DNA from 2 places in the Paenibacillus sp. LjRoot56 genome. Region 1 is predicted to be linked to the other one. Evidence: riboswitches for the same ligand, from Rfam matches in the RefSeq annotation. Region 1 holds a riboswitch; the other holds the start of a gene.
What was found. Region 1 has a riboswitch for cobalamin ahead of ACSQ8O_RS25405 (S-layer homology domain-containing protein). Riboswitches for the same ligand answer to the same signal wherever they lie in the genome.

Region 1 (15,587 bases):
CGTGAATTAACGAGAGCAGAGTTTGCTGCGCTCATCGTCCGTTATACAGGAAGCGAGTTAGTAAGCGGTGGGTCAGATTTTGAGGATGTTAGCACAGAAGATTGGTATTTTAAGTATATCGTAACCGCGAAATCGAAGGGATTGATCACAGGGATTTCAGCCCATGCCTTCGCACCGAATCAAACGATTTCCAGACAGGAAATGGCTGTAATTCTGGGTCGTTTACAAGGTGTTGCGATGGAGGGACAGATAGCGGTTGACCTTAAAGACCAATCATTTGTTGCTGACTGGGCATTACCATACGTTAATCAAGCTATTAAATCCGGATTATTGACAGAGGATAACGGATATTTCAACCCGTTGCTTCCTGTAACCAGAGAGATGGTCGCAGTGGTTATTACGAGACTGCACGAGCAGAAAAAGTAGAACAGGCTTTAACAAAGAAGGAGAGAAATCCTCTTCTTTCCCAGTCGGATGCAATTGCGCATTTGGACATAAAAAACAGCACCCCCATGGTTAGTTATTAACCAAGGAGGTGCTGTTTTTGTTTTACGAAACCAACCCATACTTTTCTTTTATTCGATCTAATTTTTCAAGCATAGGTCGTGCTAGGATATATAGGAATATGACAGATGCTATGGCATGAATCAAATCGAATGGAACTCCTCGGATACATGCAAGTGTAAGTGCGCCTATTGTGGGTTTTGATCCTGTCATTACGACGGAAGAAAAATTCATGATCATACCATAAATGAGAAATGTCGCTGATCCTCCAAACGTACAGAGAGCAATTCTGTTTCTGCGTAGAATACCTTTTTTGAACAGTGCTCCAGCAAGAAATCCAATGATCCCGAAAGCGAACATCTGCCAGGGTGTCCAAGGCCCTTGACCAAAAAAGTAATTCGATACAAAACCTGTGACTGCACCGACTAGGAAGCCGGTTTCAGCTCCTAATGCGATACCGGAAAGAATAACAATCGCAACAACGGGTTTAAATTGAGGAACCATGAAGAATGCCATTCTGCCAGTTACACCAATCGCACATAGCACCGCTATGACTACAAGCTCTCTTGCCTGCGGCTTTCGCCCCTCGAAAATCATCATGAAAGGTAGCAAGGTTTCCAAAATGATAAGCATGCTAATAAAATAGTATTTTCTATCGTCCAAATAATAAATGCCAAACCAAATAGTTAATGGAATTAATAAAAGAATCATGAGCATGGCGGTCAATGTGCGTTTGGAGAGACTTCTTTGTTCGACTGGTGTTTGCTCATTAGGGACTGATACGGTTGAGATAGTGCTATGTTTACGGAACGATGGAGGTAGTTGCACCTTTGGTTTTGTGTCCACATTATGCATTTCTTCATTGCCATTAAAGGCCTTAATGATGTCATTGGTTGTAATGGCTTTTGGAATCAAATCTCTGGCCATTCGGCTTGCAGAAGTGGTATAAAAGCTATTTCCAGCAAAAAAATCCTGTGGATTGCCCTCGGATACGATCGCCCCGTCAAAGAACATCGCACACCTGTCAGCAAAGCTAGCGCAAAACTCGATATCATGACTGACCATAACAATGGTCGTTCCTTGTTGTTTTAAATTGATTAAAATTTCGGCAAACATCAATTTGTAATGTGCGTCTAGACCTTTCGTCGGTTCGTCCAACAGAAGAATGGCTGGCTGAAGAAGTAAGATCTTAGCAAGAGCGGCACGTTGTTGCTCCCCTCCAGACAAATCATAAGGATGTCGGTCGAGAAGTTGCTGTAACATACATAACTCCGAAACTTCATCGATACATTGTTGCCTATATGCCATGTCCAGCTTGCTTCCGGATAGCATCTCCAAAAGATCAGCTTTCACTGTTTTTTGTACAAAAAGCGCTTGCGGATTCTGAGGGAGAACACCAAGAAGTCCATTGAATTTCTCACTGTCCGAATACTTGTCAATGGGTTTCCCATTCATCAGGACAGTTCCACGATAATGTTTGCGAAGTCCAGATATCAGAGAAAGGGTGGTTGTTTTACCCGATCCATTACCACCAACAATCGCATAAATTTCACCTGGAAATGCACGTAAGCTCAGGCCTTTCACCACATCAGGGGAACTTTTTTCATATTTAAACCATACTTCGTTTAGCTCGATCGCAGGTTCATCTTTACGCACTGGATGATCAGCTGGAAGGATGTCTTTCGTGAATTCTTGCTGATGTGCAAGTACATGTAAGAATTCTCTTCCCTCACGGACTGTAATGGGGCAAGGGAGCTGGTTCTCAATTCTTGCATACACACGCATGGGAGTAGGCATTGCAACAAACATGTCGTGCTGCATATCCCGAAGTTGTTCACCGACTTCCTTCGGTGTTCCAGCTATGAGTATTTCACCATTATCCATCACAATTGCACGATCTGACAGCGGAAGGACCTCTTCGAGTCGATGCTCGGATATGAGAATCGTGACCCCAAGTTCTCGGTTGATTTTCCCAATGGCGGCTAGAAATTCCGCTGCAGCAATAGGATCGAGTTGACTGGTAGGCTCATCCAATATCAATATTTTCGGCTGCATGGTCATAATGGAAGCAAGATTCAGCAGCTGTTTCTGACCGCCTGATAATTCGGTAACTGGTTTGTGAAACCATTCCTGTATGCCGAAGAAACTTGCCATTTCAGCAACACGTCGACGAATCTCGAGGGTGTCGTAACCAAGGCTTTCAAGACCAAAAGCAAGCTCATGCCAAACCTTGTCTGTTACAATCTGGTTGTCAGGAGACTGTAGGACATAGCCTATTTGAGCGACTTGTATACGTCGGTCTAGATGTTCAAGGGGCATCCCATCAAATAAAATTTCCCCACTTCGCGCTCCGTGCGGTGTAAGATCTGTTTTCAAATGTCGTAAGAGGGTTGATTTGCCGCATCCTGACTTACCACAGATGGTAATAAATTCACCTTGTTTTATAGTCAAAGTTACGTCACGTAACGCATTCCCATGGGATCCAGGATAGGAGAATGTTAGTTGTCGGATTGTAAAGACTTCCATTTGATATCCTCCGAAATATTTATAATAAGCGGTATTGCGCATAGGAATGCATAAGTCGTAAAGACACTGATACTGTAAAATGAAAGCCCTACACCTCGCATGGAAGGGAAGTATCGGAAATACATAGCCTTCGTTACAGCTCCTATTAGGATATAACCTCCGCTTACAACTAGAGTGATTAGTGCAGTTTTATCGCGGCTATCCAATGTAAATATGGAAAATGCGGTTCTTCCCTGTAATCCGTACCCTCGGCTTTTCATCGAATCTGCTGTTTCAATGGCATTCTCAAGCATCCAGGTCACCATGATAGATAGAATCCGAATACCATGCTTGATTCTATGAATGAGACTACCTGTGGATATATCCCGACCGATACATTTTTGGGCATTAGAAACGATGGTAATCTGAGCCTTTAAGCGGGGTACAAAACGCAGCACCATCGAAAAAATGAGCGATAAAGCAGGAATGACTTTTCCAAACAAATAAATAAATTTATCAGAAGTCATCACAGCGTTATAGCAAGAAAACCAACAGATAACGGAAATGAACATGGTTGCTGCTGCAAGACCATAGGTAATAGATTCTAGGGTTAGCGGATTTCCGTTATGCAAGTACATTAATATCGTAACGCCTTCGTGATTAAAGGCAGGATTGATTAGTGCAGTTATGACAAGAAAAGGGAGCATATAGAGAAAGTTGAACTTGATTGCTTTCTTTCCGTTCAGATAGATGGAATAGGCAAAGGCAAAGCTAAGAGAAATTACTAAGCTTACTGGATGCATGAAAATCATTGAGAACAAGATTACGCATGTAAAATACAAAAAATTGACTAGGGGGTGGAAGCTTGCAAAGGAATCCCTCATTGCTTCTTACCACCGCCTGCTGAATTATAGGTGTCACCGACGTCACGTCCCAAATCACAGGTGTATACCCATTCAATGACATCTCCTTGCTTCAGTTGATAACGACTTGCTCCATAATTAGGGAACCAACCATTTACTTTGTACATCCAACCGGATAGCTCTCCACAATCAAATTCATACAGATTATGGATACCTTCAATATAGGCAGAATTGTAAATAGGGGTGTTCACAAATTCCATATGAATTTTATTCTTCTTCATCTCTCTTTGTAGGACGTTAAATACGGATTCTCCCTCATAAAAAGTAACCTGTTGGGCTTTGAAAATAATGCCGTCTTTCGGCACAAGCTCAACTTTTTCAGGATCAAGTAATTTCATATTATTGAGAATCGTTAGACAGCTTACGGAAAGCGTCACTGTCATTTGCTTGTCAGAAATTTTCGCATTCTGCGGCTCAATGGGAAGTGGTTTTCCTTCAGGAACAGGTTCGGTAAGGTATTGGTCCTTGCCCGTCTTAGGATCAAGCTCCATCGCTTTAGTTGGCGTAGGTTTGGTTTCATCAGGCGTAGTTGATTTTAGCGTTTCCTTGTTCAACGATGCAGTATCCTGAGTCGCCATAGGCACCGGTTTTTCCGTCGCTACCGAAACAGGAGGAGATTCTTGGTCTTTCTCCGACTTGGGGTTATTTTCCACAGTAGGAGTTGAAGACGGTTGAGATAGGGCAGGAGTGCTTGACGTCGTCACGGCTATATCAGAAGAATTAGTATCTTTCTGTTCTACAGGAGGTGGGGTTAGCTCGATAGCTTCAGATAATGAAGGTGAGGATGTCGTTGTCTGCTGCCGCGGCATTCCGCTACTGAAGAAAGCTGCCACCAAGACGATCAATATGATCGTCGCGGCAATGAGTTTATTTTTCGTTAATCGCATTAGTTCGCCTCTTTAATAAGTTTAGCGGTAGAGAGTAAGCGGTAGAGCATCTCGGCTATTTCAGCTCGTGTGACTGCTGTAATCGGCTCAATATTCAGCATATCTTGGGATAGAATATGTTCTCGATAGCTAAAAGCTAGCGCATCCCTCGACCACTCGGCTGTTTGTGTGTAATCTCCAAATTGAGCTAACATATCTCTCGTTTCAACTGTGTTCAAATGGGTATCCATGCCAGTGAGCTTAGCTGCATTGGCGATCATGACAGCAGCTTCCTGCCTTGTAATCGTACTGTCCGGTGTAAAAGTGGTCTCTGACGTTCCGCTTACGATGCCATAAGAATAAGCTGTGCCTACATAGTCAGCATACCAGGCTGTAGGAGGGACATCATGGAATTTAGATTGCTTTTGCATAGGTAGGCCTAAACTTTTGGTTATAATGGTTGAAAATTCGGCACGCGTCATTGTTTGATTAGGTGCGAACTGAGTGTCGGTCATACCGTTAATAATTCCTCTAGATGCAAGGGATGTAATGGCTGCTTTATTTGTATGGTTAGCGATATCAGAGAAAGTCTTATTCGCATCGATAACAGGCATTACTTGTATATCCTTGTGTTTGTTCAGTAAGCCGTTATTGTAGTCAGTTGTTGCTGAGGTAGCTTGCTTGACATCGTTCATTCTATATAGGCTGCTCTTATCCGTGAGGATTCTTTGTACATTCACAAGCCCATAAAATGCTTGCTCTGTCGACATCCCCGTTACTCCACTGCCGTCAGAAGTATGCTTAAATCCCTGTCCTTTGGAATAAAAGGATAGCAAATCATCAACAATGGTATGACCATTCTTAATAAAACGACTATCTTCAATAGTGATACCAAGCTCACATAGCGCCATCAGTACTTGCACGGTGCTCTCCGAAGTTTTCGCGCCCCAACTTGCGTAGCCGCCTTCGTTGTCCTGTAATTTGGAAAGAAGGTTAATTGCCTTTTCCGTAGCTGTTTTTACTCTCGTATCATTTTGATATTTGGCTAGTGCCTGTAAGGCCATGCCCGTAATATCGGGATCTGCCGACACACCCGAAAGTGCAAATCCGCCATCCTGAAGCTGATTCGATAAGATTTCATCTATATACATGTCTCGGGTAGCCTGCGTTTTGGCGGTTGGATTTACCGGTATAGTGTAATTGCCGCTGTCGAGGGAAATTAATGCAAATATAGGACCATTGATACCTTGCCAGATGGTTTTATCAAAGTCCCCGAGCGGTGTAAGCAGATTATAACCTGCAACATGGGTGGGATCTGCGCCAATTGCGGTTAAGGCCAAAATCAAGCGGGAGTATTCCGTGTACTTTTTATCGTGAAGGTTGCCTTGTACATCTTTGACATAGGTTTCAACACCTTTATAATAATCGTCGTAATAGCTTTGAGGTACGTTATAGTTGGAGCGGGCAAGCCCGATAATTGCCCATTCACCGCCTATAGAGCCTACCTGGGGCTTTTTGATAGTTTCAAGTAAATACGCAGCTGTAGACTTTACAGCATCGTCCACAGCCGAATTCGAGTTAGCCGATACACGAACGATGCTTAGACTGCTTGCAAATAGGAATAGAGCCATGAATAGGGTGAAAATCCTATAGGTTAGTTTCATTATTGTCCTCCTAGTAAAATGATAGGGATGATGAGCATACAAAAAAGCCCTTGATTTGAAAGAATCAAGGGCTGTGATGTCAATATGGGTCGTAGACAACAAAAAGGCACCCCCTCCATCGTCCGTAGAGTTTGTGAATACACATTAAGGCTGGTCTCCTGACTCATGCGTCAACGCTTCTCTAACCTTCCCGGTATAGTCATACCAGTGGCAATTCATAGAGTCGCTATTCATTTACAGTGGCGGGACCGTGCTGGATTTGCACCAGACTTCCCAATTAAGCATTACTTATTCATAATAAGCATGCACCTTAACTATCAATTATTTAATTAGTCTAATCATATAGTCAGTTCAATTGTTTGTCTATGGAAGTTTAGTATGGATGTGGCTCTTATAGATGCCATTCAAGATACGGTGATTCACATAATGTGTGTTACAATATTCAAAATTAAGTAAGCTGCTGGTTCGGATTATAGTCGAAGGAGGGATATCCATGACGTTACAACAATTAAAATACGTAATCGAGGTAGCAAATCGCGGATCTATTAATGAGGCTGCCAAAAGGCTGTTTATTTCCCAACCAAGTCTTTCAAATGCGATTCGGGAGTTGGAAGAAGAAATTCAAATCGCTATCTTTGAAAGATCAAATAAAGGGATATCACTTTCCAAGGAAGGTGTTGAATTTCTTAGTTATGCGCGGCAGGTCGTCGAGCAGGCAGAGTTATTGGAAAGTCGATACCTGAATGCGAAGCCTTCATCGCAGCATTTTTCTGTGTCGACTCAGCATTATGCTTTTGCGGTAAATGCGTTCGTAAGTCTTGTTTCGGAGTATGGCCAGGATGAATATGAACTAGCATTACGTGAAACCAAAACCTATGAAATTATTGAAGATGTAAAAAACTTGCGTAGCGAGATTGGGATTTTATATTTGAATGAGTTTAATGGGAAGGTTATAAACAAGCTGCTTAAAAGCGGGAATCTGCAATTCAACAGCCTATTTATCGCCAAACCGCATATTTTTATCAGCATTAAAAATCCCCTCGCGAAGCAATCCATCGTGACTATTGACCAGCTGCAAAACTATCCGTATTTGTCATTTGATCAAGGGGAGTATAATTCCTTTCATTTTGCCGAAGAAATTCTCAGTACGATGTCACATCAGAAAAGCATCCGTGTGAATGATCGGGCCACACTCTTTAATTTGTTGATCGGTTTAAACGGATATACCATATCGACCGGGGTATTGAGCTCAGATTTGAATGGAAATGAGATTATTCCCGTACCTTTGGATTGTGACGAAACGATCAATGTCGGGTGGATTTCCCATAGCCATATTCCGCTATCTAAGCTCGGTGCAGCTTACGTAGCAGCACTCCAACAGGCAATCGCCCCCATGGCATTCTAATATAGCTTTAGGCTATATCTAGATATAGATAATTCCAGTTACGTTATAACTACTTCTCTATGATAAATTTGGTGTAACAAATTATTGCAGAGGAGTTTTGTCGAATGGTAAGAAGCAGTGTATTGGGATATCCGCGTATTGGTGCTGACAGGGAATGGAAGAAAGCACTTGAAGCGTTCTGGGCAGGCAAGCTTGAAGAGTCGGAGTTTGAGTTACAGCTGCAGGAAATTCGTTTAAATCACTTGCGCAAGCAGAAGGAAAAAGGCATCGATCTTATTCCGGTTAACGATTTCAGCTATTATGATCATATCCTTGATACAGCTGCTATGTTTGGCATTATTCCTGAACGTTTTGCTTTTGAGGGGGGCGCAGTGCCCTTGTCAGTCTATTACGGAGTTGCCCGAGGAACGAAGGATGCTACAGCAAGTGAAATGACGAAATGGTTCAACACCAATTATCACTATATTGTGCCAGAACTGACCGGAGCATCTCCTGTCATTACGGAAAACAAGCCTTTAACAGCCTACCGGGAAGCGAAGGAAAAGCTCGGAATCGAAGGAAAGCCAGTCATCGTCGGTCCTTTAACTTTCTTGAAGCTATCCAAAGGATACAGTAAATCAGAAACAGACGCTTGGTTGAGCCGATTGACACCGCTTTATGTACAGATCCTTCAGGAGCTTGCAGAAGAAGGGGTTCAATGGGTACAGATCGATGAACCCATTCTCGTAACGAAGTTAAGCGATGAGGACATGGAGAGACTTCAAAACATCTATGCAACATTTGCTGCAGCTGTGCCAAATCTAAACATCATGTTGCAAACCTATTTTGAATCGGTAGATCGCTACGCTGACATCATCTCTCTGCCAGTGAAGGGGATTGGACTGGATTTCGTTCATGGTCTGGGCGCTAACGTACAGAACATTAAATCACTAGGATTCCCAGCAGATAAGGTTCTGGGTGCAGGCGTAATTGATGGCCGTGGTATCTGGAAAGCATCGATTCGGGAGAAGCTTGAGCTCGTGGAAGAACTCACTAAGCACGTTGCAACGGAGAATCTGGTTATTCAATCGTCGAGCAGCTTACTCCATGTTCCGGTTACGACTGAAAGAGAGACAAAGCTTACTTCTGAGCTGAAGAATGCGCTAGCCTATGCAGAAGAAAAGCTGGATGAGCTTGTTCTTATCACGAAAGCAATCGCTTCGGGCAAAGCTGGGGTACTTGAAGAAATAGAACAATGTGATCGCGCCATCCAAGCACTTCAACAATCGGATGAGCGTAACCGCAGCGATATTCAGCAGTCCGTAGCTGCACTAAGTGTTCAGCAGCCAGAACGTTCCCGTCCTTTTGCCCAGCGTCATGTTGCACAACAAGCGAAATGGCAATTGCCGCTTTTCCCTACAACGACGATCGGTAGTTTCCCGCAGTCTGCAGAAGTTCGTAAGGCGCGTCAATTATGGCGTAAAGGCGAATGGAACAATGAGCAGTATGCTGCGTTCATTCGTGAGCAAATCGATGTTTGGATCAAGCTTCAAGAGGAAATCGAATTGGACGTTCTTGTGCATGGTGAATTTGAGCGTACCGATATGGTCGAGTTTTTTGGTGAAAAGCTTGCAGGATTTGCATTTACGCAAAATGGATGGGTGCAATCCTATGGTTCCCGTTGTGTGAAACCGCCGGTGATATTCGGGGATGTAGCCTTCACAGGGGAAATGACTGTTGAAGAAACCAAGTACGCACAGTCACGCACAAGCCGTCCTGTTAAAGGCATGCTGACTGGACCGATCACGATTATGAACTGGTCGTTTGTCCGTGATGACATTCCTCGTGAACATATCGCCTACCAACTTGCGTACGCGCTTAGACAAGAAGTAGAGGCACTTGAGAGTGCTGGTATTGGCATGATTCAAGTTGACGAGCCTGCTGTTCGCGAAGGTTTGCCGCTGAAGGAAGAGGAACAAGCCGGTTACCTGGCATGGGCTGTTAAAGCGTTCCGCATCGCGACATGCACCGTACAAGACACAACACAAATTCATACGCATATGTGCTATTGCGAATTTCATGACATGATTGATTCGATCGAGGCGATGGATGCCGATGTCATTTCAATCGAAACATCACGTAGCCATGGTGAATTAATTCATAGCTTCGAGTTGAATACTTACAAGCTGGGAATTGGATTAGGCGTATATGATATTCATAGTCCACGTGTTCCAAGTGTTGAGGAAATGACAGCCATGATCGAACGCGCCCTGCGTGTGCTAGATCCTAAGCTATTCTGGATTAACCCAGATTGCGGTCTGAAAACGCGCGGACTCGAAGAGACGGTTGCTTCCTTACGCAACATGGTGGATGCTACTAAAATTGCGCGTGACAAGCATGCTGCTCTCGTATAAATCATTTGAAGCGTTATGGAACCAAAGACCAACAAATCGATTCTAAGGAGTTAGCTAAAGTGGAGCAATTACGTAAACAAGACCCTAAAATTGTTGAAGCGATGAACCTGGAACTTGGCCGTCAACGCGATAAAATCGAGCTGATCGCTTCTGAAAACTTCGTAAGTGAAGCTGTGTTGCAAGCGATGGGAACGGTTTTGACGAATAAATATGCGGAAGGCTACCCAGGTAAACGTTACTACGGTGGTTGCGAGCATGTCGATATCGTTGAGGACATCGCGCGTGATCGTGCCAAAGCATTATTTGGCGCTGAGCACGTTAACGTACAGCCGCATTCCGGCGCACAAGCGAATATGGCGGTTTACTTGGCTGCTCTTCAGCCAGGGGATACGGTGCTTGGTATGAACCTTGCGCATGGCGGTCACTTGACGCATGGCAGTCCTGTTAATGCTTCTGGCATATTATATAACTTTGTTCCTTATGGAGTTAGCGAAAACGATGCACAGATTGATTACAATGAGGTTCGCAAATTAGCCTTCAAGCATAAACCTCGCATGCTCGTGGCTGGTGCCAGCGCCTATCCACGCACGATTGATTTTGAAGCTTTAGCTTCTATCGCGCATGATGTGGGCGCGTTGTTCTTCGTGGACATGGCGCATATCGCCGGACTTGTTGCGGCAGGCTTACATCCGAACCCGGTGCCACACGCGCATTTTGTTACGACTACTACGCATAAAACGCTACGCGGTCCCCGTGGCGGTATGATCCTTTGCCGCAAGCCTTGGGCGGCAGCGATTGATAAAGCGGTATTCCCTGGTACGCAAGGCGGACCATTGATGCATATCATTGCTGCGAAAGCTGTCGCTTTCGGTGAAGCACTCGAACCAGCTTTTAAAACGTATGCTCAAAATGTTGTAACGAACGCCAAGACATTATCAGAAGAGCTCCTAGCTGAAGGTGTTGATCTTGTATCCGGAGGTACAGACAACCATCTGATGCTCATCGACCTTCGCAGCCTCCATATCAGCGGTAAGGATGCTGAACACTTGTTGGACGAAGTAGGTGTAACGGTTAATAAAAATGCGATTCCTTTTGATCCTGCTAAACCGATGATTACAAGCGGGGTTCGTATCGGTACTCCGTCTGTTACTGCCCGTGGCATGGACCAGGCAGCTATGAAAACGATTGCTAAAATCGTCGCTTTAACATTAAAAAATCCATCGGACGCAGCTGTGCATGAACAAGTACGAGGTATGGTAAAAGATTTAACTGCGCAATTCCCGCTTTATCCGGGCTTGAGCTACTAAATTCACTGAATTTAGTTGGGAAAAGTATTTGATCTTTGGATCAAATACTTTTTTTGTTTCCCTCATAATGTTGACTTATCGGAATGAGTGGATTAAGAAGACGATCACATAAGTAAGGGATTGGTGATTATTGTGAAGTATGAGTTCTCTGGTGCTTTGCCAAATCAAAAAATCATATTATCAAAGGAATGTCTCATTGAAGAAGCGAACTGTGTCCTGATTTTTGCCTTCTATCAAGGGGACTTGGTTCTTGTTAGACATCATTCTCGCGGCTGGGAATTACCTGGAGGAACTAGGGAAGAAGGCGAGTCGATTATACAAACGGTAATCAGAGAGATGTATGAAGAGGCGGGAGGAGAACTCGCTTCGATTGAAACGGTTGGACAATATTTGATTTTTGAAAAGGACCATCTTGTATACGTGAAAAATATATATATTTCAAAAGTAAGTATTCTAAGGGAGTTACCGGTTGGATATGAAACGAATGGTGTCATGCTGTTAGATACAATTCCGGAGCAGTTTGAGATCATGAATGACCCAACATTTAGTTCTTTGATGAAGGACAATGTTTATTTAATTGTCTCCGAATGGATAAAGGATCATCGCTTTACGATATAAAAAGCAAAATAACCAAAACCGCAAAGTAACGGTATTTTTGCACAAGATAGCGTCACAATTGTAATCGCATTCTTGGTATGCTAGGAGCAACAAATGTCAGGGAGATGAAATAGATGCTGAAGGTAGCAATTATCGGTGCTGGCGCGATCTCGAAGGCGCATATTGAAGCTTATTTACAATTTCCGGAGCGGTGTACAATTGTCGCGATTAGTGATATTTATGAGGATAAAGCGCAGGAGCGCATTGATCAATTTAAGCTGGATGAAGCAAGAGCGGTAAAAGATTACAAAGAGCTGCTGCTGGAGGACATTGATCTCGTCTCCATCTGTACACCCCCGTACACGCATGCTTCCTTGACGGTTGAGTTTCTAGAAGCAGGATCACATGTGATGGTGGAAAAGCCAATGGCTTCCTCGCTCGAGGAGTGTGATTTGATGAATGCTGCTGCCAACCGCACGGGTAAGCTTCTATCCGTTGTGGCACAGAACCGCTTCAAGACGCCAATGATGAAAATGAAATCCGTCCTGGAAAGCGGCCTGATGGGCAAAGTCGTCCACGTCCAAGTTGATTCCTTCTGGTGGCGCGGTCATTGTTATTACGACCTCTGGTGGCGTGGCACGTGGGAGAAAGAAGGCGGCGGCCCGACGCTGAACCATGCGGTGCATCATATCGATGCCATGCTTTGGATGATGGGCAGTCCGACGGAAGTACAAGCCTTCATGAGCAACGTGTCGCACGATAACGCCGAGGTTGAGGATCTCTCTATCGGTATGCTTCGCTTCGCGAACGGCTCGCTAGGGCAAATCACGAGCTCAGTCGTCCATCATGGTGAGGAGCAGCAGTTGATTTTCCAAGGTGCGAAAGCACGGGTGTCTGCGCCATGGAAAGTGAAAGCGTCGAACTCGACGTCGAACGGTTTTCCAGAGCCGAACACGGAGCTGGAGGAGCAATTGCAGACTTTCTACAACCAACTCCCAGAAGTCATCTACGAAGGACATGCTGGCCAAATCGACAATGTGTTAACCGCGATTGAGACGGGTGCATCCGTGTTGATCGATGGGATTAGCGGTCGTCAAACGTTGGAGCTTATTACGGGGATTTACAAATCAGCGAGCACAGGCGAGCTTGTGAAATTCCCCCTCGATACGCAAGACGCGTTCTATACGAGAAGCGGTGTGATGGCGAAGGCCACTCATTTTTACGAGAAGAACACGTCGATCGAGAATTTCGCGCCACAGACGATTACTACGGGAAGTACTTTTAACTAATATCAGAGGAGACTGACGATAATGCAAAAAAGCGACGGCATGAATTACGCACCACAAGGAAGTTTTAACACGGTTTGTCAGCCAGGGGAGTTTATTTTTGCAGCAGCGGCGCTTGATCATGGGCATATTTATGGGATGTGCAATGGTCTGCGGGAAGCAGGCGGGGAATTGAAATGGGTGTACGATCCGGATCCGGCCAAAGTGGATAAATTCTTGAGCACGTACCCAGGTGTCCGTGCGGCAAGCTCGTTGGAGGAGATTCTAGGCGATGCCGAGGTAAAGCTTGTGGCAGCTGCGGCGATTCCTTGCGATCGCGGGCCGCTTGGACTGCGCGTGATGGACAGTGGAAAGGATTACTTCACGGACAAGGCTCCTTTCACAACACTTGAGCAACTGGAAGAAGCACGTGCGAAGGTAGCCGAGACAGGACAGAAATATGCAGTCTATTACAGCGAGCGTTTACACGTAGAAAGCGCAATTTATGCTGGCCAATTAATTGAACAAGGCGCGATTGGTCGCGTTCATCAAGTCATTGGATTAGGGCCGCATCGCATTAGTTTGTCGAGTAGACCGGATTGGTTTTTTGAGAAGGAGAAGTTTGGTGGTATTTTGTGTGACATTGGGAGTCATCAGATCGAGCAGTTCTTGTATTTTACGGGGGCGAAAGACGCGAAGGTTGTACACAGTAAAGTAGCGAATTACAATTACCCTCAGTATCCGAGTTTTGAGGATTTCGGCGATGCTACTTTGGTCGGGGACAATGGTGCAACTGGCTATTTCCGAGTAGACTGGATGACCCCGGACGGTTTGAGCACATGGGGCGACGGCCGTATGACGATTCTGGGCAGCGATGGGTATATTGAACTTCGGAAATATGTCGACATTGCAAGAGAACAGACGAGTAATCATGTGTACCTCGTGAACAAGGATGGGGAGCAGCATTTCGCCGTCAGCGGCCAGGTTGGTTTCCCTTACTTTGGTCAGTTGATCTTAGATTGCTTGAATCGCACGGAAGTCGCGATGACGCAGGAGCATACCTTTAAAGCAGCGGAACTGTGCCTTATTGCACAGCGCGATGCTATGATCATTAAGGCAGCTGAGTAAGAGTGGCCTCGTACTGCTTCTGTAGTTGCTTGCGATACTGGTGCGGCGTAATGCCGATGTGGCTTTTGAACATTTTGCAAAAATAAGAGCAATTCGTCACACCAATCGCCTCGCCAATGCGAGCGACCGTCTGATCTGTTGACATAAGCAGCTTAACGGCCTGCTGCAGTCGGCGAGCAGTTACATAATCGGAAATGCTGGTACCTGTGCACTCGGTAAACAGATGGGATAAGTGGTAAGGGGAGAGATGCAGCTCTGCTGACATCTGCTCCAAACGCAGTGGTTCGGTGTAGTGCTCCTCCAACCAGCTTAGGATGCGCTCGGCTTGATGGGTTTTGCGCGTAGGGCCAGAACGAATCTGGCCATCGTGCTGCTCCCACAGCGGCATAAAGCTTCGGAAAAAAGCGATGAGAAAGAGGGAGTACTCCTCTAACTCATCGTTTTTATTTATAGAGGGCTGCTTCGTTTCTAAGCTTTGGAATAGGGAATGAAACTGATCCGCCTCGTTTAGTCCATAGAGACAAGGGGCATGCAGCTTGCTGGTATGGATATGCTTGAAAAAAGCCAACAATCGCGGCCAGTGCGCGAAGTAGGATTCATAAACAGATGGTTCATATTGAATAACAGTGCGCGTGAATGGCGTCTCAGGGTCTACCTGAATATGGTGCAGCTGATAAGGCTGAAACACACATAACATCCCGGAGGTTACTTCATAGCTCTTCTGATCAACAATCAACGTGCCGTGGCCCTTGTGAACAATTAAGATTTCTATCCCTTGATGGGCGTGGAACGTGCCCTGAAATTGCTCGGATCCAATGGTTTCTCTCTGATAGGCAAAATAGAGTGGATTCTCGTTCAAACCGATATTTCGAACATAGGACATCAGGGTCACTTCCTTAGCAATACGTAGGGTTTTAGGCGCTCGATACAGCCAAAGTATACAGGAATGAAGCCGTAATCGGCAAGGCATCAGCTGAAGAATTAGCAGCGCAATGAACTCGCTGGGGGATAGAGCTGCTGGAATGGTTAA
Region 2 (15,587 bases), on a different contig from region 1:
CAACTAACCATTGCTCAAGTTCAGATAAATCGGCAGGTAATGGCGCGTTAAATTCGGTCCATTCCCTTGTACCTGGGTGCACAAAGCCCAGTTTATACGCATGAAGTGCTTGACGATTCAAGCTTTCGCTAGCTTCTAGTTCAGCTGCATGCTCCCCGTACTGAGGCAATGTGTACATCTTATCCCCCAACAGCGGATGGCCCAGATGGCGCATATGCACACGAATTTGATGCGTACGTCCCGTTTCGAGCCAAATTCGGACAAGAGCCGCCTTCTCGAATTGTTTCACGACCTCATAGTGGGTCACCGCACGGTATCCGTCAGGCCTAACAATACGCACATGCGGCTGCTCGTCATCACGATCAATGGGCTCATCGATCGTTCCTGTAGGCTCAGCAACCGTGCCCCAAACGAATGCGAGGTACTCTTTTTTCACGAGATGCTGAATCATTTGCTCGGAAATTTGCTGATGAACATACGGTGTTTTCGCAATGGCTAGGACACCCGAAGTTTCTTGATCCAATCGATGCACCGGGCGGAAACGGCACGTAATCCCTGCTTGCTGCCAGTGGAAAACAACGCCATTCGCAATTGTATTCACATAATGACCATGCGTCGGATGGACGATGACGCCCGCATCCTTAGCGAGGATGAGCAGATGCTCATCTTCATGCAGAATGTGCAGCGGAAGCTCCTGAGGCAGAATATCCTCCGATTGCTCTTCCTCCATCCGAATTTCTACACGATCGCCAGCCTTCACTTTGATATTGATGTACTGCCTTTCCCCATTAACCGTAATCCCACGCTCGGTAAGCTTGATGCGGGATAACAATTTTCGTGAGACCATCAATCTTTTTTGGAGCACTGTTTTGAGGATGAAGCCTTCTTCCTCTGGCGGGACAATGTATACTAATGGTTCATAGTAGCTCATGATTTACGTTTAAACACCTCAGCACTGCGTATATATTCCACATCTGCAATCCCTTCACGGAAATTCGCTGTGCGAGCAATCGTGAAGAAAAAGTCTGACAATCGGTTCAAATAGCGGCGCACCTCGGGATTAATCTCCTGTGTGCGGGCTAGTGTAACGACAAGCCGTTCGGCTCTACGGCAAACTGTACGACAAACATGTAACGTTGATGACACAGTCCCGCCTCCAGGCAAAATAAAGCGAGTGATATCTGGCGTCTCAGCATCATATTTATCAATCCAAACTTCTAACGCATCTACCATATCTGCCGTTACTTTATAAGGACGCAAATCCTGCTTCAGCAGCGCAAGATCTGAACCGCAATCGAACAACTCATGCTGAACCTGCAGCAAATCAGGCAATAAATCCGGGTATTTCTGCGGATCCATGAAGCTCATCGCTTGACCTAGAAAGCTATTCAGCTCATCCGTCGTTCCATAGGCCTCGACGCGATCATCATCTTTGTCCACACGACCACCAATCACACCGGTTTGGCCAGCATCTCCCGTACGCGTATATATTTTCATCTTAAAACCCCTCCCGTTTCTTAGGATGTGTTACATCCATCATCTCATAAACGCGCTTCATATCCAAGTGAGCTCGTACATGGTCAGCCAATCGATCAAACGCAGCTTCCCGGCGCTCCTTATAACGTAGCCCTTGTAAGATTGGGGATAAACCCTTTTGTAATCGAATCTGGTTCAACCAAGCTCTACGGAAATCATCATTGTGCAAAATACCATGGATATAGGTTCCCCACACACGGCCATCTAGCGAAACGGCTCCGTCAGGATGCAGGGAAGTTTCATGAGGTTCCTCTAAATCCGTGCTTAATTGAGGAGCTATTTGAAAAGGAGGTACGTTATCATGCACATATTGCGTCCTACCCATGTGAATTTCATAGCCGTCGATCACAAAGTTCGATGCGAAAAGCGTGCTGACACCTTGTACCCTTACCGTTCGTTTATCCGGCGTGAACACCGTTTCTGTCGGAAGTAGCCCTAAGCCTTCAAGCCTAGCATGCTCCGATTCGTACCTGCCAGGATCCGAGAGTGTGACACCTAGCATTTGATACCCTGCACAAATACCAACGATCCAACCTTTGTCCTCATGAGCAAAAGAAACTAATTGCGCAGCCAGACCTGACTCCTTCAGATAGCGCAAGTCTTCCATCGTATTCTTACTTCCTGGAAGCAAGACGACGTCCGGCTCTCCCCATTCAGCTAAGGAATCAATATATCTGAAATGAATATCGGATTCTTCTTGCAGCGGATCAAAATCTGTGAAGTTCGAAAGACGAGGCAAACGAATGACGGCAACGTCCAATTGATCTGAATTTTTTCCTTGATGGTTCGAAGACCTTCTGCTTAGCGTACGTTTGGAATCGAGTGATGCTGAGTCCTCGTCCTCAATTCCAAGCTGCTGCAAATAAGGAATAACGCCAAGCACTGGCTTCCCTGTGCGCTCTTCCAGCCAATCCAAACCAGGCTTCAGCAAGCTGACATCCCCGCGAAATTTATTAATAATAAAGCCTTTCACCCGGTCTCGTTCCTCTGGAGTCAAGATTTCAAGCGTACCCACAATCGAAGCGAACACCCCGCCACGATCAATATCAGCAACCAGCAGCACCGGTGAATCTGCCCAACCAGCCAGCCTCATATTGACGATGTCGCGATCTTTCAGATTGACTTCCGCTGGACTTCCTGCCCCTTCTAGAACGACAATGTCATATTCGCTTCGCAAGCGTTCTAAAGCATCTTTCACGATCGCCTCCGCTTTTGGCAAATAAGACTCTCTATACGCCCTTGCATCCAAATCTGCATAAGGCTTCCCATGAACAACAACTTGAGCGACCATGTCTTGTTTAGGTTTGAGCAGAATCGGGTTCATATCTGTCGTAGCGACAATTCGGCAAGCATCAGCTTGCACACCTTGCGCCCTGCCTATTTCTTTACCATCGAATGTAATGTAAGAGTTGAGGGACATATTTTGCGATTTAAAAGGCGCTGTCTGCCAACCGTCCCCCACGAAAATACGGCATAAGGCCGCCGAAAGAATACTTTTGCCAACATCGGAAGCTGTGCCTTGAATCATGAGAACTGCTGACTTTGATTCACGCATGGCCTGTACCTCCGCTCCTTGTTAAATCGTTCATCATCCTGCGTAAGGCTTGTAGTAAACGCTCATTATCCTCACGAAGACGAATGGCTACGCGACAATAACGTTCATTCAACCCTTCGAATAATGAAGCATCCCGAATTAGAATTCCTTGGCACCCTATATACTTTTGAGCCTGTTTTACACTAATCCCGCTCGACACAGGAAATGAAAACAACAAGAAGTTCACATCACTTGGTACTACTTCCAAGCCGATATGACGCAGTTGCTCTATCAGCCAAGGCTTCTCGACGTTCAGCCACTCCCTTGTGGACTGTTCGAACGCTTCATCTCCCAGCACCGCAACCCCCATCTTTTGAGCGAGATAATTCACACTCCATTGTACCTGCTGCTGTCGCAGTTGCCGAATAAGATCAGGGTGAGCTACCATAAAACCTAGACGAATGCCTGGGATTGAATAAAATTTCGTCATTGAACGGATCACAATCAGGTCTTGGCTTGTTGAGGCAAGTTTCAGCAGCGAATGCTCAGACTCCTGTGGAACAAAATCCATAAAAGCCTCGTCGAGCACAAGCTTACGCCCACTCTGAAGCAGATTGCTTAGCACGTTGCGAGGAATTAGTTTACCTGTCGGATTATTGGGATGCCCGAGGAAAAACAAATCAACGATTGGCAGCGCTGCTTCGACATCTTGCCATTGTAGTTCGAATTGATGCTCAGGAAGTAAGGGGATATTCGTTAGCTTGCCACCCGTTTTGTGAACGGCTTCCTCATACTCGCTAAAAGATGGCCTAGCAAGCCCCGTCATGTTTGGCTTCACTACCCGGATAATCAAATCGATCAGCTCTGCGGCACCATTGCCAACTAAAATACTCTCTGGATCAATCTCATATTTCTGAGCTAGTTTTCGGCGAAGCTCACGCACCGCAGGATCTGGATATTTGACGATATCGCGCCAGCTCGCTGATAGAATCTCCTTGACCACCTCTGGAGGCCCAAGAGGGTTCATATTCGAGCTGTAATCCAGAAACTGTTCCTTAGGCAGATTAAAAGCTTCTTCCGCTGTCCACAGATCACCTCCATGTCCATAACGCTCTAACATAATGGTCATTCCTTTCACGAAAAGATGACAGATCTTATCCTACATGCCAAAGATGATAATGACGGCTAACAATAGCACGCTCTCCAGCAGCTCATTTAAAGCACCATATGTATCTCCTGTAAGTCCGCCAAGCTTGCTGCTGATATAAGCTGCAATTCCGCTTCCAACTAACATGGTGATGGCCATAAAGCTTATAACGATACTCCAATTCGGTAATAAAATTGTGTAGTTATTGTAAATGCATAGCGTAGTCGTTAATAGGGCTACTAAAAGAGATACCGTAACATGCTTGCTGTTAACGCCACGAAACAGACTGCCTAACCCCGAATGTGGCCTTGCATAAGGCCACATTCGAATGGCTGCAACCATGAACCAACGACTCCAAATCGGCACGATGGCCAGTAAGAGCAGCATGTTACCTCGTTCCCCTGCTTGGTTGGCATCCAGAATGGTATAGAGCAAGGAAAATTTTAGTAAAAGATGCAGGACGCACACAATAACGCCCATTGCACCCACGCGGCTATCTTTCATAATCTCAAGCATTTGCTCGCGAGGACGGTGACTGAGGATCCCATCTGCGGTATCCATTAGGCCATCCAGATGCAGTCCGCCTGTAAGAATGACCCAGATCGTAAGGAGCAAGACGGCTGCAGGCAAAGTTGGCAGTACATAGGAGAGCCCAGCTCCTGCCAACAGGAGAAGCAGTCCGATTATGAAGCCAACAAGCGGGTAAAACAATGAGCTGCGCTGGAATACGCGCTCGGTATAATCAATCTGCACCGGAATCGGCAGACGCGTTAGGAATTGAAAGGCGGCTACACAGGCTCGCAGCCAGTCTACCAAAGCATGAGTACGACGCACAGGAGTCCTCCCATCACTACAAAACTGACGCCGTAGAGCATGCTCACGGCGTTCACGATATCCCGCTGTGTTCGCGGACGCAGCGGCCAGCCCAAGCGGGCGCGCTCACTAGCAGCGCCGCCATAGACGTTCAGCCCGCCGAGCTCGATCCCGAGTGCCCCGGCTACCGCCGACTCCGGGATCCCGCTGTTCGGGCTGGGGTGTAGATGCGCGAAGCGGCGAATCGCCGCCGCCGCGCGCGGAGCTGAGAGGCCCGGCTTCGCCAGGGCCACGAGGATCAGCAGGATCCCGGTGAGCCGCGCCGGGATCCAGTTCAGGGCGTCGTCCCAGCGGGCCGACGCGGTGCCGAAATGACGGTATCTGTCATTTCGGTAGCCCACCATCGAATCCAGCGTATTCGATGCACGGTATAACATCGCCAGCGGCGCACCGCCGATGAGCGCATAGAACAAGGGCGCGATGACCGCGTCCACGATGTTCTCCGCGACCGTCTCCACGACGGCTCGCGTGAGCTCCTCCTCGTGGAGCGCATCAGTATCCCGGCCAACGATGTAGCCGGTGTACTTGCGAGCATCCACGAGATTGCCCTCACGCAGCGGATTGTAGACCAGATACGCAGCATCCTTTAAGCCTTTGATCGCCACCGTCGTGGAGATGAGCCAGGTTGATACTGCGTACCCTAGCCACGGATGAATATCATTTGCGAAATGTACCAGCATAAGTACCACAATAAAACTCAGTGTAATTGTGGACAGCATGAGTAGGAAGCCCTTCAGGCGCAGCCACTTTGGATGGTTACCTTCTATGGGGCTCAATATATCTTCTCTCGGATGCAGTCTGTCTTCTACCCAGCGGATCCAGCGTCCAATGAGTATGACGGGATGCGTAGGCCATTTGGGGTCACCAATCAACCAATCTAATGCTATTGCAGCAGCCGTCATCCAGACGATTTCCTGCCATGTATATATCCACATAAGGGCTTCACCATTCCGTACTTACTTCCCTATTAGTCTAAAATATAGGCATTACTTTTTAATTCGATCGGGATACCGACCGTAACCAGAAAAACCTGCTGACAGACTTCAGCTATACGCTGATTCATCCGTCCAGCCAAATCTCTGAATTGACGGCCAAGCGGGTATTCCGGCACAATACCGTCGCCCACTTCATTCGTAACTAAAATAAGTTGTCCACTGTAGGAGGACACGACATCCACGAGCTCGTCAATTTGATTGGATACGAGTTGAACTGCATGGCTCTCCTGCTCGTAATAGAGCAGCCAGTTGGTCAGCCAGAGTGTCAGGCAGTCCACTAACACCACGGCATCCTCACCGCTCTCCTGAAGCTGCGTGAGACAGTCTCGCAGCGCATACGGCTCCTCCCGGGTTTCCCAAGGGAAACCCGAGTGAAGCCTCGTCTGCTGGTGCAGACCAACCCGCTCCCTCATTTCCTCATCGTAGATGTAGGAGGTCGCGATGTAAACCCCACGCTCGCAGCGATGCATCGCCAGCTTCTCCGCGAAGGAGCTCTTGCCGCTGCGCGCGCCGCCCGTTACCAGAACCGCCATCGTGTTCGCCTCCTTCTCTCTGCTTGTTACTCCCTCGAAACGCCTGCGCTTTCGAAGGTCGCCATTTCCTTCATGATCTTGCCTGCGGCATCGATCAAGTTGAATACAAGCACTGCGCCTGTACCTTCGCCAAGTCGCATATCCATCTGCAGCATCGCTGCGAGGCCAACCGACTCAAGCACCTTCGCATGCCCCTGCTCCTGCGATAAGTGCGAGGCGAGCATGTAGGACGCGCTTAGCGGAGCTAATCGGCTCGCCACAAGCGCTGCGGTCGACGAGATGAAGCCGTCGACAACAACCGGGCAGCGATGCTTCGCTGCGCCCAGGATCACCCCAACTAGTCCGGCGATCTCCAATCCGCCGACCTTACTCAACACCTCAAGCGCATAATCACTGCTTGAGCCAGCACCTGCTTTTGCACTTGCACTCTCACTCGCACCCTCACTCGCACCTACACCCGTACCCGCATCTTCCCCACGCCCACGCAGCCCATTAACGCGCAACGCCCTATTCACAACCGACTGCTTGTGCAGCCAAGTCGCATCGTCAATGCCAGTTCCACGACCTACAGCAACGTAAGTGTCTACTCCCGTCAACGCACACAAGATCGCTGCGCTCGCCGTCGTATTGCCAATTCCCATTTCACCCGTAGCGAAAAGTCGGTAGCCTTTTGCCACCAAATCGTCCACGACCTCACTACCTGCTAGAATAGCTTCAATTGTCTCCTCCAAGGTAAGAGCCGCTTCCTTCGCCATATTGCGCGTGCCTTTTCTAACTTTGCGAGAGACAAGATTCGGATGCTCCAAATCTGCATTAACCCCCATATCCACACAAACCACATCAGCTCCAGCATGTCTAGCAAGAACATTAACAGCAGCCCCGCCATATAGGAAATTGAGCACCATTTGAGGTGTCACTGCCGCTGGGAAGGCACTGATGCCTTCCTCACAAACACCATGATCACCAGCCATGACAATAACCGCTTTTTTCTCAAAAGTCGGTATCACTTCACCTGTAATCCCAGCGACTTGGCGTGCGATATCCTCAAGCTTTCCCAAGCTTCCTTGCGGCTTCGTCAATTGATTCAAATGGTCATTGGCTTGAACAGCCACCTCTTGATGGATCGGTTCAATCACGTTAATCAAGTTATGTAAATTGTTCATTATCATCTTCCTCCGGACTCTCATTATTTCCCAGGTTGTAATAATATCTGCGGTACCTCACTAATAGGATGCTTAAGAACAATCGGCTCTGTTCCGTATACTTCAGCTATTTGTGTACTTGTAATAATTTCTGCAGGCGTTCCAATGGCGGTTACTCGCCCCTCATGTACGATCATCAATCTCGTGCAATACTGCGCTGCCAAATTCAAATCATGCAGAACAGCTATAACCGTTAGTTCCGACTCCTGCTGCCAAGAACGAATATAATCCATCATCTGTATTTGATAACCGATATCTAGAAAAGTAGTTGGCTCATCGAGCATGAGCAAGCTTGGTTGCTGGGCCATCACCTTGGCCAACGCAACGCGCTGCCGCTCCCCACCACTCAGACGTTCAATCGTACGGTCTACAAGCCCTTCCAACTCAAGCTTTGTGATAATAGCATCAATGAGTCCATCCGATTCAACCTTATCTTCACCTAGCCAATTTTGGAACGGGTAGCGTCCCATCTCTACAACTTCCCGAACCGTGAAACCAACCGGAGGCAACGCATCTTGCTGAAGTACAGCGAGCCATTTGGCAAGCTCTTTTCGCGAATACGAGGATACCTTCTTTCCTTTTAAAAGCACATTACCATGCATGACCGGATCCATGCCGGATAGGAGTCGCAGCAACGTAGATTTGCCGCTGCCATTAGGACCAATAATCCCAAAAAACTCCCCATGCCCGACCTCAAAGCTCATATTATCTAGCACTTGTTGTTCTCGAAAGCTCTGAATGAGCCCCTCCACTTGAATCATCGTGATCAACCTCTTAACGTTTTCTTATCTTTATGGAGCAGATAGGCAAAAAATGGTGCACCCAGAAACGCCGTAACCACTCCGAGAGGAATTTCCGTAGGACTAAGGAGAGTTCGGGCCAACGTATCTGCCCATAACACATAAATCCCACCGCCGATCGCAGACAAAGGAATGATTAGTCGATAGTCCGGACCAACCAACAGTCGCACCAAGTGCGGTACGATCAGCCCAACAAAGCCAATCACCCCAGCTACAGACACAGCAGCCGCCGTGATCAACGTGGAAGCGATCAGTACGATCAGTTTCGTACGCTCGACATGAACACCAAGATGAGCAGCTTGGCGCTCTCCCAATGCCAGCAGATTTAAAGATCTCGCATAGCTTAGCAGAATCACAATGCCTATTACGAGATAAGGTAAAATCATATACGTATATGACCATCCGCGCATCGATAGACTACCCATAAGCCAGAAAAGAATTTCATTAATCGTTTGATCCGATATCGCTACCAAAAAGGATACAATCGCACCTAGAAATGCTTGCATAACAACGCCGGATAATATCAACGTTTCCATCTTCAGCTTCCCATCAATCATTGCTAGCTTCAAGACTAAGAATAGGGAAATAAGGCCTGTCACGAAAGCCACAATCGGAATCGACCATTGTCCGAACCAAGCATATTGCAGTCCGAAATAAATAAGAAAAGCAGCCCCGACAGAAGCCCCTGAAGATACACCGAGCGAGTATGGATCGGCGAGAGGGTTGCGCAGAACCCCTTGAAAACCAGCACCGGCTATGGAGAGTACTGCCCCAACAAGGATACCCAGAAGCAGGCGAGGGATTCGTACTTTATTAATAATTTGTTCCGACGATTGCGGCCAGTTCACCTCAATATGACTTCCTATCCAAGGAAGATGTTTCGCCAGAATCCCCACAATATGCGAAATTGGAAGCTGAGCTGAGCCGATGGATAAACTCACCACAATAGAAAGAAGAAGGAGTATAACGCCTACTCCTCCTCCAAGCATCAATTTTCTTTTCATTATTTCACCAATTCAGGATAGATCCCTTTCGCTATTTCCAACAGTCCCTCCGTCAATCTCGGACCTGGACGACTTACGGAGTTCTGGTCGAGACCTACCACACGTTTATTTTTCACGGCATCAATGGCATCCCACCCACCGCGTGAACGAATGATTTCTTCTAACGGCTTTTTACTTTTGAAATCGACAATTCCATTCGCGAACAAGATGACATTCGGATTTTGCTGAATGATCTTCTCTTCACTGATCTCGTACCAGCCAGCTTTATCCGCAGCAACGTTAATTCCCCCAGATAGGGTAATCAATTCATCCATGAACACGCCGCTGCCCACGGTCCAACCTGGGGCAAACTCGATGTATACTTTTTTCTTGTTCTCCTGCTTCACGTCTTTCACGGCATCAACAACCTTTTGACGATCCGTTTTCATTTTGGCAACAACTTTTTCCGCTTGCTCTTGATGATCCGTAATCTGTCCGAATGTTAGAATATTGTTCATGGCATCATCTAACGTTTTGGGATCTACTTTAAATACGTTAATGTTCATCGTACGAAGTTTCTCAACGGATGTAGTATCCATCGAAACGCCAGTGAAAACAACATTCGCATTCGTAGCAATGACAGCCTCCACGTTTGGCTTTGTAATGCTGCCTAGCTTCGGCTTCGATTTAGCCGCTTCGGGATAATCATCGAAATCCGAGACACCAACAATATTGGCTTCTAGTCCAATGGCAAACAGCGTTTCTGTCTCTGATGGCGACACGGAAGCGATTCGCTCTGGCGCTTTATCGAACGTAAACTCTTTGCCTGTCGCATCTTTTACTTTCAAAGGATAAGTCGTTTTCTTTGCTGCAGCAGGTGCTGCCGACGATGTCGTAGTTGGCGCCTTCGTCCCCACACCGCCTAGTTTCGATGGATCCGTTATTTCTGTTTCCTTCTTCGCACAAGCCGCTAACGAGATCGCGGTTGCTACCGCTAGTGTAAGAATAAGACCCCTTTTGAAATTGCTCTGTTTCATCGCTTAAACCCTCTTTCCTTATTTTCAATTCATAGTCTAAAATAAAAAAGTCCCCTTGTTCACTAGGAACGGAGGAGACGATAAATCGCGGTATATGGCAACGAACTTACGTGCGCTGCTTCCTGATTTAACGCGATCCTTTTCCTCGAAGGATGTTGTATCGGCACCATAGGCAGGTATCCTGACTCTTCAGACTTATACAAGACTGAATTACAGTGGCGGGACCGTGCCGGATTCAAACCGGCTTCCCCTTAACTAATAATGTTCCATTTGGAGCATTACCAGTACCTATAGTTGCAAATTAAGCTATTTGTCGATTATAGACGTTCTCTTATTTTTGCGCAATAATTTGGATGACTTTCAACGCCTCGTCCATTTTCGGAGCATTCTGTGGAATGAACGCATATAACCCTTTACCTTCAAAGCCTTGCTCTTTCATCCATTTGTTTCCAGTAAGCGGAATGCCGTACAGATGCTTCTCCGCTGCCTTACCTTCTTCTTTGATCTCGATAACCCCATCTGGGTAATCTTTAGGGTTGATTATGTTATCCAATGAAACGAATCCCGCCTGGTTGCTCAAGCCTTTGAACTGCTCTTCTCCCAAGATGAAGATCCCGTTACCACCAGCAGCTAGCTCAACAATCATTTTTTCCAATGAAAAAATAGGTGATGTATTCAGCTTCACAGTAGGAATTTCACCTACCTTGGATTTCAAAGATACTTCCAACTTCTCCGCCGCTTCACTTGGAAACCCGTTAGGTCCCATCATAAATACCGATACATCTGCCTTCGGTCCACCACAAGCTGTAAGCATTAACATCATTCCTAGCATGACAACGAATAACCATTTTGCTTTCATGTGTATGTAATTCCCTCCGTCAAGTACTCTCTCTTTATCGATAATCGCCAGAAAAGTCGGTTTTCACCGACTTTTCTTTCCAGATGTCATATATTCATTTATTTTTTGATCCAGCATCGTACTTAATTCAACAACCGCATCAGATGTCATTTCTCTACCTTCCATGACCATCTGTTCCATTTTACGTCTCAAGGTATTGATCTCTTCTTCAAGTAAAACTAGGGAATTTTGCTTCTTGGCATTTCTGGTCAGCCAACGCTGTCCGAACTCTTGCTCGCGAATTTGAAATTGCTTCTGAAAGTTAGTAAGCTGATATTCCATAAAAGCCATGCTCATCCCTCCTTACTCTTAGAATACCAGTTTTCGTCTCCTATGAACATATGAATTTATAAAGAATATTATAATTTCCTCAAGAAATTACCGATTCTCTCTAATGCTTCATTCAGTTGGGAAACACTATAGGCATAAGAGCACCGTAGAAATCCTTCTCCACCTAAACCAAATACATCACCAGGTACTGCAGCTACCTTAGACTCATACAAAAGTCGCTGTGCGAATTCGTCTGAGGTTAATCCTGTTGCCACAATGCTTGGGAACGCATAGAATGCGCCCTGTGGTTCATGACATTCAAGTCCGACTTCACGGAAGCCTTTGACAACTAATCGTCTCCGTTGATTATAGGATTCAATCATCCGGTCTTTCTCTTCCAATCCATTCGTCAACGCTTCATGAGCGGCTACTTGCCCCATGACAGGTGCACACATGACCGTATATTGGTGAATCTTGGTCATTGCCGAGATTAGCTCTCTGTGACCGCAAGCATACCCCATCCGCCAGCCTGTCATTGCGAAAGCTTTGGAGAATCCGCTAACGAGAATCGTCCGGTCCTGCATCCCAGGAACTGCTGCGAAGCTCACATGCTTCTGACCGTACGTCAATTCCGCATAAATTTCATCAGAAATGACAATCAGATCATGTTCTTCAACAACTTTCGCAATCGGCAGCCAGTCTTCATACGTCATAATGCCGCCAGTTGGATTACTAGGATAGCATAGAATTAATATTTTGGATTTTGGCGTAATCGCATCGCGAAGTGCCTTTTCCGTCAATTTAAACTGATCCTTTGCAAAAGTTTCGATACCCACTGGCACACCACCACTAATGGCAGTGATCGGTGAGTATGAAATATAACAAGGCTCAGGAATCAGAATCTCATCCCCAGGTGTAATCAGTGAACGCAGTGCTAGATCAATAGCTTCGCTGCCGCCTACCGTTACAAGCACTTCGTTCGAAGGCTCATATTTCACTTTAAAAGAGGTATACAAATAGTTCGCAATTGCTTCGCGGAGCTCAGGAATACCGGAGTTTGGCGTATACTTCGTTCTGCCGCGCTCCAAGGAATGTACAGCTGCTTCACGAACGTGCCACGGTGTGGAAAAGTCAGGTTCGCCAACACCTAGTGAGATGATGTCCTCTTTACTATTGCTTACGAGATCAAAAAACTTCCGAATCCCAGAAGGCTTCATTTCACGTACCGCAGGAGCGAGGTAGTCCTTCATTGATTTTTTGCTAGTTTGAATCGTAGTCTCATCCTTGATCATAGCGCTACCTCTCCCTTACGGCGAAACAAGCATTCGGTGATCATCTTCTTGATCTTCGAAAATAATGCCGTCTTGTTTGTATTTTTTCAAAATAAAATTCGTTTTCGTAGAAAGCACACGGTCGATTGGCGACAACTTGTTGGAAACGAATGAAGCCACCTGTTTGAGCGAGCTCCCCTCAATTTCAACGAGCAAATCATACGCGCCAGACATGAGATAAACCGATTTGACTTCCGGATATAAATAGATCCGTTCCGCAATCGCATCAAACCCGCGCCCGCGCTCCGGCGTAATTTGTACTTCAATTAGGGCGGTAACCTTTTCGTCATCTACTTTGCTCCAGTTCACGACTGTCGCGTATTTGACAATGACCTTATCCGCTTCCATCTCGCTTATCGCTCGCGCAACTTCGGCCTCCGCCGTTCCTAACATGGTGGCGATCAGATCCGCGCTCCTGCGGGCGTCTTCCTTTAGTAAATCGAGAATTTTAAGCTTCAAAGTATCCATGGTTAAACCTACCTTTCTGAGATATGTTTCATTCATCCATTCATCTTACAATGAATTGCTGTCCTAATTCAATTACTGATCGCGGAAGAAAGGCAGAATATTTATATATATTTGAAAATTCCTCTAGGATTGGCAAAATAAAAAGCCACTGGATAACCATCCGAGTGGCTCAATGCTCCCAATTCACCTCGTAAAAGGGTTAAAAGAGATCCATACTTAAATATCGCTCGCCTGTATCTGGTGCAATACAAAGCACTCGCTTTCCTGCCCCGAGCTTTCTTGCAACCTGCATCCCCGTCCATACCGAGGCTCCAGCCGAAGGACCTACAAGGATGCCTTCCATGCTCGCCAAATCCTTCATCGTTTGGATGGCATCCTCATCCGCCACTTGCACAATCTCATCATAAACGCTTGTGTTCAAAATAGCCGGAACAAAACCTGGACTTGTCCCCACGAGCTTATGTGGCCCAGGGACTCCACCAGAAAGTACAGGTGATCCCTTCGGCTCCACTACATAAATCTGGATATTCGGCAAATGCTCCCGAAGCACTTCACCAGTCCCCGTAATCGTACCTCCAGTTCCTGAGGTAGCAACAAAAGCATCCAGTTTGCCCTCCATTTGCTGCAAAATTTCAGGTGCAGTCGTTACGCGATGAATACCCGGATTCGCTGGATTTTCAAACTGCTGTGGAATAAAGCTGCCAGGGAATTGATCCCGTAACTCCACAGCTTTCGCAATGGCACCTGGCATCCGCAAAGCGGCTGGTGTTAGAACGACTTCAGCACCATAGGCTTTCAGGATATTAATGCGTTCCTTGCTCATATTGTCCGGCATAATCAAGATGGCCTTGTAGCCCTTGGCCGCGGCGTTCATCGCGAGTCCGATCCCCGTATTTCCGCTTGTAGGCTCAATAATTGTCGCACCTGGCTGAAGTTGTCCTGACTTCTCAGCCTGATCAATGAGATTCCATGCAGCCCGGTCCTTCACGCTTCCGCTCGGATTGAAATACTCCAATTTCACATACAACTCAGCAGCTTCCGGTTCCAATAAGCGATTTACGCGCACCGCGGGGGTATCTCCGATCAGCTCTGTGATGCTATTCACCATTTTTGGCGGCATTGGTGCCCCCTCCTCATCCCTTACTCATGCTACTCACATTTTCACGCTGAAACCTAGCCGCTGTCAAGACTTGGCTGCAGGTAACTGGTTTCGAATGAATACCCAAGAGAAGAATGTTGAGCTTCCGATGACGAGTAACAGCACATTGATGACAAGCGGCTCTTTACTCCAAGAAATAACACATATAAATAAAAGTACGCCACATACGCGCCCTACATTCAGTGATAACTCACGCAGAACAATATACTCTTCTCGTTGTTTGGCACTTTCATCATCCGATCCAATTAAGTCAAACACAACGGACACCATTGGAATGGAGTACATGGGGAAAAAAAGTGCAGAACCGATCCCGAATATCAGCAGGGTGCTGAAAGACATTTTCCAAAAAAATGGCAAGATCACAAGAACAACCATCACCGAGCCAATGAACATACTCATTTTTCGAAAAGAAGGACGAATGAAACGCCCTGCTGCCCAGAAGCTAACTAACGCTACGGATGAAGTAATTAGAGCGAAATTACCTAGACTGGCTTCACTTGAAGTCGATATGTACACGAGCAATCCAATCATAAATCCAAATACACCCTCACGTACGCCTTGAAAAAGTAAAGCCAGACTTACTCGCTTCCAAGGTGTTTGAGGTTGCCTAAGGATTCGCAGAGGCAAGAGCCATTCGTAGGTGCCACTCAATTTCCTCTTCTTCAGAAAAAAACTGACCACAACGCCTAATAGAAATATGCCTAACGAGATGGAAAAGATAAGACGATATCCCGCTCCATCCCCTAACGTAACGATGAGTAAACCTGAAATCCAAGGAGCGATAATCCCTGCACAAGCACCCAATAAGCCAACCCAACCAT

Region 2: linked by a shared signal. The riboswitch ahead of ACSQ8O_RS09060 (ABC transporter substrate-binding protein) and the one ahead of ACSQ8O_RS25405 (S-layer homology domain-containing protein) in region 1 are both predicted to bind cobalamin.

What each region holds. Positions count from the first base shown of each region.
Region 1 covers NZ_CAXURV020000003.1:1,431,066-1,446,652, reverse strand. Annotated here, with positions in the region: gene ACSQ8O_RS25425 (DUF4430 domain-containing protein) at 1-426, shown strand, start outside; gene ACSQ8O_RS25420 (energy-coupling factor transporter ATPase) at 550-3,030, opposite strand; gene ACSQ8O_RS25415 (energy-coupling factor transporter transmembrane component T) at 3,003-3,812, opposite strand; gene ACSQ8O_RS25410 (DUF4430 domain-containing protein) at 3,890-4,819, opposite strand; gene ACSQ8O_RS25405 (S-layer homology domain-containing protein) at 4,819-6,462, opposite strand; cobalamin riboswitch at 6,594-6,790, opposite strand; gene ACSQ8O_RS25400 (LysR family transcriptional regulator) at 6,956-7,867, shown strand; gene metE (5-methyltetrahydropteroyltriglutamate--homocysteine S-methyltransferase) at 7,972-10,260, shown strand; gene glyA (serine hydroxymethyltransferase) at 10,320-11,567, shown strand; gene ACSQ8O_RS25385 (NUDIX domain-containing protein) at 11,691-12,185, shown strand; gene ACSQ8O_RS25380 (Gfo/Idh/MocA family protein) at 12,299-13,453, shown strand; gene ACSQ8O_RS25375 (Gfo/Idh/MocA family protein) at 13,475-14,557, shown strand; gene ACSQ8O_RS25370 (helix-turn-helix domain-containing protein) at 14,541-15,440, opposite strand.
Region 2 covers NZ_CAXURV020000001.1:2,017,782-2,033,368, reverse strand. Annotated here, with positions in the region: gene ACSQ8O_RS09110 (RluA family pseudouridine synthase) at 1-931, opposite strand, end outside; gene ACSQ8O_RS09105 (cob(I)yrinic acid a,c-diamide adenosyltransferase) at 928-1,497, opposite strand; gene ACSQ8O_RS09100 (cobyric acid synthase) at 1,499-3,091, opposite strand; gene cobD (threonine-phosphate decarboxylase CobD) at 3,084-4,190, opposite strand; gene cobS (adenosylcobinamide-GDP ribazoletransferase) at 4,230-5,051, opposite strand; gene cbiB (adenosylcobinamide-phosphate synthase CbiB) at 5,027-6,025, opposite strand; gene cobU (bifunctional adenosylcobinamide kinase/adenosylcobinamide-phosphate guanylyltransferase) at 6,058-6,618, opposite strand; gene ACSQ8O_RS09075 (nicotinate-nucleotide--dimethylbenzimidazole phosphoribosyltransferase) at 6,645-7,781, opposite strand; gene ACSQ8O_RS09070 (ABC transporter ATP-binding protein) at 7,805-8,581, opposite strand; gene ACSQ8O_RS09065 (FecCD family ABC transporter permease) at 8,587-9,624, opposite strand; gene ACSQ8O_RS09060 (ABC transporter substrate-binding protein) at 9,624-10,640, opposite strand; cobalamin riboswitch at 10,795-10,947, opposite strand; gene ACSQ8O_RS09055 (hypothetical protein) at 10,972-11,499, opposite strand; gene ACSQ8O_RS09050 (aspartyl-phosphate phosphatase Spo0E family protein) at 11,563-11,829, opposite strand; gene ACSQ8O_RS09045 (aminotransferase class I/II-fold pyridoxal phosphate-dependent enzyme) at 11,898-13,100, opposite strand; gene ACSQ8O_RS09040 (Lrp/AsnC family transcriptional regulator) at 13,116-13,607, opposite strand; gene cysK (cysteine synthase A) at 13,807-14,727, opposite strand; gene ACSQ8O_RS09030 (MFS transporter) at 14,791-15,587, opposite strand, start outside.